Regions from separate parts of the Mesorhizobium sp. NZP2298 genome, predicted to be linked through region 3. Evidence: riboswitches for the same ligand, from Rfam matches in the RefSeq annotation. Region 3 holds a riboswitch; each other region holds the start of a gene.
What was found. Region 3 has a riboswitch for thiamine pyrophosphate ahead of thiC (phosphomethylpyrimidine synthase ThiC). Riboswitches for the same ligand answer to the same signal wherever they lie in the genome.
Positions count from the first base shown of each region.

Region 1: linked by a shared signal. The riboswitch ahead of EB231_RS16170 (YkoF family thiamine/hydroxymethylpyrimidine-binding protein) and the one ahead of thiC (phosphomethylpyrimidine synthase ThiC) in region 3 are both predicted to bind thiamine pyrophosphate.
Region 2: linked by a shared signal. The riboswitch ahead of thiB (thiamine ABC transporter substrate binding subunit) and the one ahead of thiC (phosphomethylpyrimidine synthase ThiC) in region 3 are both predicted to bind thiamine pyrophosphate.

Region 1 covers NZ_CP033365.1:3,324,841-3,328,111, forward strand. The annotation lists gene EB231_RS16160 (formyltransferase family protein) at 209-997, shown strand; gene EB231_RS16165 (hypothetical protein) at 1,115-1,423, opposite strand; TPP riboswitch at 1,618-1,731, shown strand; gene EB231_RS16170 (YkoF family thiamine/hydroxymethylpyrimidine-binding protein) at 1,722-2,330, shown strand; gene EB231_RS16175 (ABC transporter permease) at 2,365-3,183, shown strand; gene EB231_RS16180 (ABC transporter ATP-binding protein) at 3,180-3,271, shown strand, end outside.
Region 2 covers NZ_CP033365.1:1,402,200-1,405,470, reverse strand. The annotation lists gene thiP (thiamine/thiamine pyrophosphate ABC transporter permease) at 1-569, opposite strand, end outside; gene thiB (thiamine ABC transporter substrate binding subunit) at 807-1,805, opposite strand; TPP riboswitch at 1,849-1,964, opposite strand; gene EB231_RS06770 (thiamine diphosphokinase) at 2,052-2,711, shown strand; gene EB231_RS06765 (ABC-F family ATP-binding cassette domain-containing protein) at 2,713-3,271, shown strand, end outside.
Region 3 covers NZ_CP033365.1:7,042,146-7,045,416, forward strand. The annotation lists gene queD (6-carboxytetrahydropterin synthase QueD) at 1-180, shown strand, start outside; gene queE (7-carboxy-7-deazaguanine synthase QueE) at 177-914, shown strand; TPP riboswitch at 1,195-1,311, shown strand; gene thiC (phosphomethylpyrimidine synthase ThiC) at 1,416-3,251, shown strand; gene thiO (glycine oxidase ThiO) at 3,248-3,271, shown strand, end outside.

The DNA of each region.
Region 1 (3,271 bases), 3.6 Mb from region 3:
CTTTGAGAGGGTGCCGCTTTTGAGCCCGCGGACCGGGCAAGACCGGCTTTCGGCCGTGTTCATACTCGACGTCAACCCCTATACCGGGCCGCTGCTGGCAGGGTGGCTTGAAGCAGGCCATCGCATCGGTGCGATTGTTGTGCCGGGGTTGCGTCGGCGCCCAAAACACTTCAGCATCAGCAATTTACGCCGAAGACTGAAACGCAGATTGCTGCTCAGGCGCTATGTCGGCGACACGCCGGTAAGGCTGATCGAATTTGCGCGACCTTATGATTGGGACACGCTCGGCAAGCAATTGTCGCCGGTCAGGGCCGCTGTGTTGATCTGCTATGCTTTCCCCACATTGGTCCCACAGCAATTGCTGAACATCTTTCCCAAGGGCGGGCTCAATCTTCACCCGGCGCTGCTGCCCAACTATCGGGGCCCGCATCCTCTCCATCGCCTGGCGGTGGACGGCCAGCATGCCGTTCATGGCGGTGTGACGCTGCATAAGATGTCCGCCGCCTTCGACGACGGCGACATCCTTGGGCAGGTGTCGTTTTCGGAAACAGACTGGACGTCGCGGCGGGCCCTGATCGACGGCTTGGCAAGCGCGATGCGCACGCTGGTGAGCGAGGTGGCGCCAGCCTACTGCAAAGGCAGCCTTTGGGGAAAACCGCAGCCGACCGGCGATTTCATCTGGGCGCGGCTTAAATCGGCCCACACGATGATCTCGCCGGCCATGTCGATCGAGCATGTCGCTCGGTTGTGGCATGTGCTGGGCAATATTCCAGGGATCTATCTGGATGTCGCCGGCCGCAAGGTCAGGCTGGCGTTCCAGATCGGACGGCTAGGCCCGCCGACCGGACAAGTGCCGGTCGCACGATGGGGGACTGTGGAGTTCGATCTTGCCGATGGCAGGGTCCGGTATCTCACCTATGGCCGCCTGGTCAAACGGCTCTTGAAAATGCGCGCCGCTTTCGCGCGGCCTCAAGTCAGCAGCCGTGTTCTGAAATAGCGTTTCCAGCGAGAAACGACTGGAGCAGGGACTTGCTGAAGCGTCGGCCATTGAGCTCGCTGAACGCGGAGAGTCGCGGCGCTTGCGCTCCGCGACCCTCCCTGGCTGCGATCGAAATTATTTGCCGCAGTTGTTGTCGTTCACCGTAGGTGCGGTTGCGTTGCCGTTGGCATCGCTCTGCGCGCCCTGGGGATTGGTCGGGCAGTTCTTATCCGCATTGGAATTCATGTCGCCCGGGGCGGTGGTGGTGCTGTTGGTCGCCGCCGGATCGACCGGATTGGGTGACGCCGGCGTGCTGGGGTCCACGGTGATCGACTGGCCGCTGCCACCCGACCCGTCCGTGCCGTTTGCGCTATTGCTTTGCGCTATCGCTGATGTGGCAAGGGCAACGGTGAACGCCGAAGCTGCGAGGATTTTCATGAACATGGTTCTGTCTCCATTTCTGTGAACTCGTCGCGTTGCGACTGGTGGTCAACCTCGCGGCGTGGCGAAGGTTCCCGATAAAATTCGCACGGAGAGGACCCTCCGGCGTCCATCTTGTGATCAGATCTGGTGCAGTGTTTTTGGGCCAGTGCGCTGAAAAAACGGCTTCCCCTTCAGCTCGAATGGTGCTTTAACGCGTCCATCCACAGGGGTGCTCCGTACGGTCGGGGCTGAGACGGGGGCGGCAAGCCCACAGACCCTAGAAGCTGATCTGGGTAATACCAGCGGAGCGAGGCGGGCGATGTTTTCAGGCGCACAGATTTCCTTATATCCCATGGCCGACGATTTCGTTGGCGTCATCCTTGGTGCGCTCGGCGCGCTCGATCCTTACCGGGACAGGCTCAGGATCGAGACCGACGACATCTCGACCTTGCTGGTCGGGCCGCCCGAAGTGCTGTTCCCGGCGCTGCGGGATCTGTTCGTGGCGGCGGCGCGGAGCGGCAAGCATTGCGTGCTGTCGGCGGCCATTTCGCGCGGCTGCCCGGGCGAGCCGGACGATCCGATCTGCCGCTCCGACGCGTTTGGCGGACCTGTGGGGTCGCTCGGCCCACGCAAGGAAGCCGCCATCACCGCGGTGCGCAATGCTGCTGCCACCGGCCAGCCGGCGGCGGCGCAATTCTCGCTCTATGTGATGGGCACGGGCGACCACATGGACGAGATCTATGGCTGCATCGATTTCCTCAAGCAGTCCGGCGTCTACGATCGTTCCAAGAACTTCTGCACCAAACTGCGCGGCGACACGGGCGCGATCTTTTCGGCACTGAACGAAGCCTTCTGCCGCTTCGGGCCGGGCGCCGGCCACGTAACCCTCGACATCACGGTTTCGGCCAACAGCCCGTCGGCTGTCTAAGCCGGCGCGCTTCCGCGCGACCCCGTCAAAGGTTATGCCCGTGGTCTCATCATCAGTGCCGCGCCCGCTCGCGGATTCCCTTGCCAAGGCGATACCCGCCGTCATCTCGGTCGGGTTGCTGCTTGTGGCGTGGGAGCTCTATGCTACCTATTCCGGTATCAAGCCGACGATCTTGCCCGCGCCGTCACGCGTCTTCGAACAGGCGATGCTCAATCGCGGGGCACTGGTCGACAACGCTATCCCCACCACCCGCGCCACGCTGATCGGCTTTGCCTGTTCCCTCAGTGCCGCCTTTCTGCTGTCCATGCTGGTCGATTTCTTCCAGCCGCTGCGGCGCGCTCTGTTTCCTGTCTTCATCATCAGCCAGACCTTGCCGCTGGTGGCGATCGCGCCGTTGGTGGTGCTGTGGTTCGGCTTTGGGCTGACCCCGAAGATCATGCTGGTCGCGCTGGTCACCTTCTTTCCCATGCTGGTGGCTCTGGTGCAGGGCTACGAGGCGACCGAGGCCGAGATCGGCCAGATGCTGCGCGCCATGGGGGCAGGGCGCTGGCGCGTCTTCGTGCTGGCGCGGCTGCCTTCGGCGCTGCCCTATTTCTTCGCGGGCCTGCGGATCTCCATCACCTATGCGGTGGTCGGCGCCATCTTCGCCGAATATGCGGGTGCGGCGAAGGGGCTGGGCATCTACATGCTCAACGCCAAGAACAATTTCCGCCCCGACCTGGTGCTGGCCGCCGTCGGTGTCAGCGCCGCGCTGACACTTGTCCTGTTCGGGCTGACGGCGCTCGTGCAGCGCTTTGCCATGTCTTGGGAACGGGCCGACCGGCAGCCGGCGGGGAAGGGGGCGCAGAGATGAGCCGGCTCGAATTGCGGCATGTGCGCAAGGCATTCGGGGGGCTCGACGTCCTCGCCGACATTTCGCTCAGCGTCGGCGCCGGCGAATT
Region 2 (3,271 bases), 1.7 Mb from region 3:
CGCAGCGTCGGCCATTCGATCAGCCGGAACGCCGGCCGCGCACCCATGCCGAGCTGGCTCGCCAGCCGCCACTGGTCGGCGGGAATGGTCTGCAGCGCCTCGAGCAACAGTCGCACACTAAGCGGTAGATTGAAGAAGACATGGGCAACGAGAATGCCGGACAGGCCGTAAATACCAGGCCAGCCTCGGCCGCCAATCGCGCTGAACAGCCCGGCGAGGTAGCCGGCGCGACCGTAGAGCGCCAGGATGCCGAGCGCCGCGACGATCGCCGGCAGCGCCAGTGGCACGGCAAAGAGCTGCAGGATGAAGGCGCGGCCGAAGAAGCGCGGATGCCGCGACAGGGCGCGTGCAACGAAGAGTGCCGGGATAACCGAAAGCAGCGTCGAAAGGATTGCCTGCCAGAGCGTGAAGCGGACAACGCGCAAGAGGTAAAAATCGAAGGCTGCCCATGCGCCCGAGAAGTCATGAGCGCCTTCAACGAGCAGGCCGGCAAACGCTCCGCCGATCAGCAATGTGATCGCGACGAGTGCGGCAATGCCGGCCGTGATGCGGGAGTCAGCGCGCTGCACGCTGGACCACCAAGAAGGCCTCTAGCGAGCGTCGCGTTCCTTCGCGCCCCCCTCTGTCCTGCCGGACAACTCCCTCACGAGGGGGGAGTTTGGCAGTTTCCGCGCCCCGCTCATACCCGCTGCGTCGGCGATTGGCGAAATCACCGATGGCATCCGATCTCCCCCCTTGTGGGGGAGATGTCCGGCAGGACAGAGGGGGGCGCCGTAGAGCAATCATCTTTCGATCATACGGCCAATCTACTTGCTCATCACCGCCAGCCATTCATCGACCCAGGCCTTGCGGTTGGCCGCGACCTCCTCCGGGCTGAACAGCAAGGTCTTGGTCGGCTTGACAAGCTTGTCGAAGGCCGGGTTGAGCGGCTTGTCGGTCTTGCCGGCCGGGAACATCCAGTTGGTCTCGGGGATGGCGTCCTGGAATTTCGGTCCGGTCATGAAGGCGATGAACTTTGCCGCCAGCGGGTTCTTGGCTCCGGTCGTGGTGATGCCGGCGACCTCGATCTGCAGGTATTCGCCCTCTTCAAAGGAAGCCGCCTGGTAGCGCTGCGTATTCTCGGCGACCATGTGATAGGCCGGCGACGTCGTGTAGGACAGCACCATCGGCGCTTCGCCCTTGGTGAACAGGCCATAGGCCTCGCTCCAGCCGGGCGTCACGGTCAGCACCTTGGCCTTGAGCTTGGCCCAGGCCTCCGGCGCCTTGTCGCCATAGACCGACTTCACCCACAACAACAGGCCCAGGCCCGGCGTCGAGGTGCGCGGATCCTGGATGACGATCTTGTCGTCGGCGCTGCCTTCGACCAGGTCCTTCAGGCTCTTGGGCGGGCTCTTCAGCTTCTCGGTATCGTAGACGACAGCGAAATACCCGTAGTCGAATGGAACGAAAGTATCGTCGCTCCAGCCGCCCGGCACGTTGACGTCGCTCACCGCGCCGTGCGGCGCGAACAACCCGCTGGCCTTGGCATCGGCGGTTAGATTGGTGTCGAGGCCGAGCACGATATCGGCCTTGGTCGACGCGCCTTCGAGCTTGACGCGGTTGAGCAGCGCCACGCCATCGGCAACCGAGACGAACTCGACATCGCAGCCGCATTCGGCCTCGAATTCCTTCTTCACCACGGGACCTGGACCCCAGTCGGCGGTAAAGCTTTCATAGGTGTAGACGGTGAGCTTGTCCTTGGCCAAGGCCGGCCCCGACAACGCAACAACCACGGCTGAGACTAGAGAGTATAAGAGCGTGCGCATCGGCGCCTCCTTCGTTCGCGTGACAAGGAATTGAGGCGTCGGACCGTCCGAAACGTCTAATCCCTCCGCCGGTACAAACCGGATCAGGTTCAGCGGGTTGGCGAGACTGCCTCTCAGCCGGTCCGCGAAAGATCGCGTCCGGCACCCCGTTAGAGCGTTTCGACACATAGGCCCGGCCGAGGAACCGCGCAAGTGGGAGTTTGCCGCCTTCCGTTTCCGCTGCCAGGCTGGTACAGGCCACCAGATATGAGCACATTCACCATCCTGCTTGGCGGCGATCTCATCCGCACGCCCCGGCTCGACCGCCAGATCGAGGGCTCGCGCGTGATCGCCGCCGATGCCGGTATCGGACATGCCAGGCTGCTCGGCCTTGTACCGGAACTGTGGGTGGGTGATTTCGATTCAGTGCCGGCCGATCTGCCGGACGACCTCGCCGCGGTGCCTCGCCAGACCTTCCCGGCGGAAAAAGACAAGACCGATGGCGAACTTGCCATCGCCGCCGCACTCGAGCGCGGAGCGACCCGCCTTGTGCTGGCGGGCGCGTTCGGCGGCAAGCGTGCCGACCATGCCTTTCTGCATCTGGCGCTCGCCCTGCGCCTGGCCGAGGCCGGAACCGAGGTGCTGCTGACCAGCGGCGCCCAGGAAGGCGTGCCCCTGCTGTTGGGAAAGGCCGGCTTCGACTATACCGACGGCACGCTGTTTTCGATCCTCGGCTTTTCGGAACTTGCCGGCCTGACCGTCACTGGAGCCAAATGGCCGCTGAACCAGGTCGAGGTGGCCTTCGGCTCATCACTGACCATCTCCAACGAGGTCAAGTTAGATGAAACCGGAGGGCGCCTCGACATCGCGCTCGGCCATGGCCGCGCGCTGCTGCTCGCCCATCCCTATCCTTTGCCCGAAAGCTGACATGGCCCCGCCTCTTCTCAATCTCGATGGGATAAAACTGACCTTCGGCGGCACGCCGCTGCTCGACGGCGCCGCCTTGACCGCTTCGGCCGGCGACAAGATCGCGCTGGTCGGCCGCAATGGCTCCGGCAAGTCGACGCTGCTGAAGATCGCCGCCGGCCTGATCGAGCCGCAGGACGGCGAAGTCTTCCGCCAACCTTCCGCGACCGTCCGCTATCTGCCGCAGATGCCCGACATGGAAGGTTTCGCCACCGTGCGCGCCTATGTCGAGGCGGGGCTCGGGCCCGCCGACGATCCGTACCGCGCCTCCTATCTGATGGAGCATCTTGGCTTGTCGGGCGAAGAGCGGCCGGGCGATCTCTCAGGTGGCGAGGCCAGGCGCGCCGCCCTGGCCCGCGTCATGGCGCCGGAACCCGACATTCTGCTGCTTGACGAGCCGACCAACCATCTTGACCTGTCGGTCATCGAATGGCTCGAAGAAGAGCTCGTCCGCACCTCTTCGGCGCTCATCGTCATCTCGCACGACCGCCGCTTTCTCGAACGCGTGTCGCGCGCCACTG
Region 3 (3,271 bases):
AAGCACTACATCGATGGGACGTTCGACCATCGGCATCTTAACGACGTGCTGGGGCATGACCATGCCACAGCGGAATGTCTGGCCAGGCACTTCTACCACTGGTGCAAGATGCGGCTACCCGAAACCTCCGCCGTGCGGGTGAGCGAGACGCCGAAAACCTGGGCGGAATACCGACCATGACTTGCGCGTTGCATCCCGGAATCCGGGTGAGCGAGATTTTTGGGCCGACCATTCAGGGCGAAGGCGTGCTGATCGGCTTGCCGACGGTGTTCGTAAGAACCGGCGGGTGCGATTATCGCTGTTCCTGGTGCGACAGCCTGCATGCGGTGGACCGTCGCTTCCGCCATGATTGGGAGATGATGTCTCCCGACGCGGTTTGGCAAAAGGTCATTGCGCTTTCCGGCGGTCAGCCCGTGATGGTATCGCTGTCGGGCGGCAATCCGGCCATCCAGCCGCTTGGCCAGTTGATCGACCGCGGGCATGGTGAGGGCTACCGTTTTGCATTGGAAACCCAAGGCTCGGTGTCTAAGCAATGGTTCGCGGATCTCGACGTGCTGGTACTAAGCCCCAAGCCGCCCTCAAGCGAAATGACGACAGATTGGGCCGCGTTCGACGCCTGCTTAGAGGCGGCGCAGGATAAGCCGCAGATGGCGCTCAAGCTCGTTGTCTTCGACGATGATGACTATGCCTATGCCAAAGACGCCGCGGCGCGCTACCCCCAATTACCCGTCTATCTGCAGCCCGGCAATCACACGCCGCCGCGTCCCGGCGACGAAGACGCGTTCATCGACATGGCCGGTGTGATGAGGCGCATGGAATGGCTGGTTGAAAAGGTGACCCGTGACAGGTGGTTCGAGGCGCGTGTACTGCCGCAGCTTCATGTTCTGCTCTGGGGGAACAAACGGGGCGTCTAGCCGAAGCGGAAGGATTGCCGACGACGAGCAAGACAGACATCTATAGCAATCTCACCCAACTGGGTGGCAGCAGCGTCGTTCCGGAAAGCCCCGAAAATACCGTGCTGGAAAAGGCACCGAATCCGCATGAGGGCTCGCCTTATTGGGGGCGCTTCACCGCTCCTCTGGAGCGTGACTCGCTCTCGATACTACCATGCTTTTCCGCTGGGTTTGTTTGGTCGTCGATCACCGCTGCGGGACGAATGCGCTTGACAAAATAGCGCCGGCCCATTCAATTCGACGCATTCACCAGGGGAGTCCCGGCAAGGGGCTGAGATACTGCTGGCTTTCGCGGCGCAGTGACCCGTTGAACCTGATCCAGTTCATACTGGCGTAGGGACGGTGCAAGCGCTTTGCGGGAGTCCACGCCCGGCGTCCTGTTTCGAGCAGGCCGACCAAAGCGTCTTTTCATCCTTCCGGCACAGAACTGGGTCTCCAATGCATGAGCAAAGGAGCCTCACGATGAATGCCCTCACCCCCGCCGTGTCGACGGGACCACTGCCCGCCTCGCGGAAAATCCACAAATCCGGCGTCCTCCACCCGCAGATCAGGGTGCCGATGCGCGAAATCTCCGTCCATCCAACGGCCGGCGAGCCGCCCGTCATCGTCTATGATCCGTCCGGCCCCTATACGGACTCGACTGTCGAAACCAGCATCGACAAAGGCCTCGCCCGGCTTCGCCACGAATGGATTACGACGCGTGGCGATGTCGAAGCCTATGACGGCCGCCATGTCCGGCCCGAGGACAATGGATTCGCCGCAGGCGAGCGCCTGACGCCGGAATTTCCCATTCGCAACCGGCCGCTCAAGGCCAAGCAGGGCAAGGCGGTGACCCAGCTTGCCTATGCGCGCGCCGGCATCATCACGCCCGAAATGGAGTTCGTCGCCATCCGCGAGAATCTCGGCCGCGCGATTCTACGCGGCAAGCTTGAGCGCGACGGCGAAGCCTTCGGTGCGGCGATCCCCGACTTCGTCACGCCCGAATTCGTGCGCGACGAGGTGGCGCGCGGGCGCGCCATCATTCCCGCCAACATCAATCATCCCGAGAGCGAGCCGATGATCATCGGCCGCAATTTCCTGGTGAAGATCAACGCCAATATCGGCAACTCCGCCGTCACCTCTTCGATGGCCGAAGAAGTGGAAAAGATGGTGTGGGCGATTCGCTGGGGCGCCGATACGGTGATGGACCTGTCGACCGGCCGCAACATCCACAACATCCGCGACTGGATCGTGCGCAACTCGCCGGTGCCGATCGGCACGGTGCCGCTTTACCAGGCGCTCGAGAAGGTCGGCGGCATCGCCGAGGACCTGACCTGGGAGGTCTATCGTGACACGCTGATCGAACAGGCCGAACAGGGCGTCGACTATTTCACCATCCATGCGGGCGTGCGGCTGCACTACATCCCGCTGACCGTCGACCGGGTCACTGGCATCGTCTCGCGCGGCGGCTCTATCATGGCCAAATGGTGCCTGCACCATCACCGCGAAAGCTTTCTATACGAGCATTTCGCAGAGATCTGCGACATCTGCCGCGCCTATGACGTGTCCTTCTCGCTCGGCGACGGTCTTCGTCCCGGCTCGATCGCCGACGCCAATGACGCAGCACAATTCGCCGAGCTGGAAACGCTCGGCGAGCTGACGAAGATCGCCTGGGCGAAGGATTGCCAGGTGATGATCGAGGGCCCCGGCCACGTGCCGATGCACAAGATCAAAGAAAACATGGACAAGCAGCTCGCCGTCTGTGGCGAGGCGCCGTTCTATACGCTGGGGCCGCTGACGACCGACATCGCGCCCGGCTACGACCACATCACCTCCGGCATCGGAGCGGCGATGATCGGCTGGTTCGGCACGGCCATGCTCTGCTACGTCACGCCCAAGGAGCATCTCGGCCTTCCCGATCGCAACGACGTCAAGATTGGTGTGATCACCTACAAGATCGCCGCCCATGCCGCCGACCTGGCGAAAGGCCATCCGGCGGCGAAGATCCGCGACGACGCGCTGTCGCGGGCCAGATTCGAGTTCCGCTGGGAGGACCAGTTCAACCTGTCGCTCGATCCGGAAACCGCACGGTCCTTCCACGATCAGACATTGCCCAAGGAGGCGCACAAGCTGGCGCATTTCTGCTCGATGTGCGGGCCGAAATTCTGCTCCATGCGGATTTCCCACGACATCCGCGCCGAGGCGCAGAAGGAAGGGATGGCTGCGATGGCGGCGAAATATCGCGAGGGCGGCGATCTCTATGTGCCGGCGGACGAGGCCGGCGCACCGCTGATGTCGGAGGCGCATGAGCCATCATGAGGGTGCTGGTCCAAGGGGCC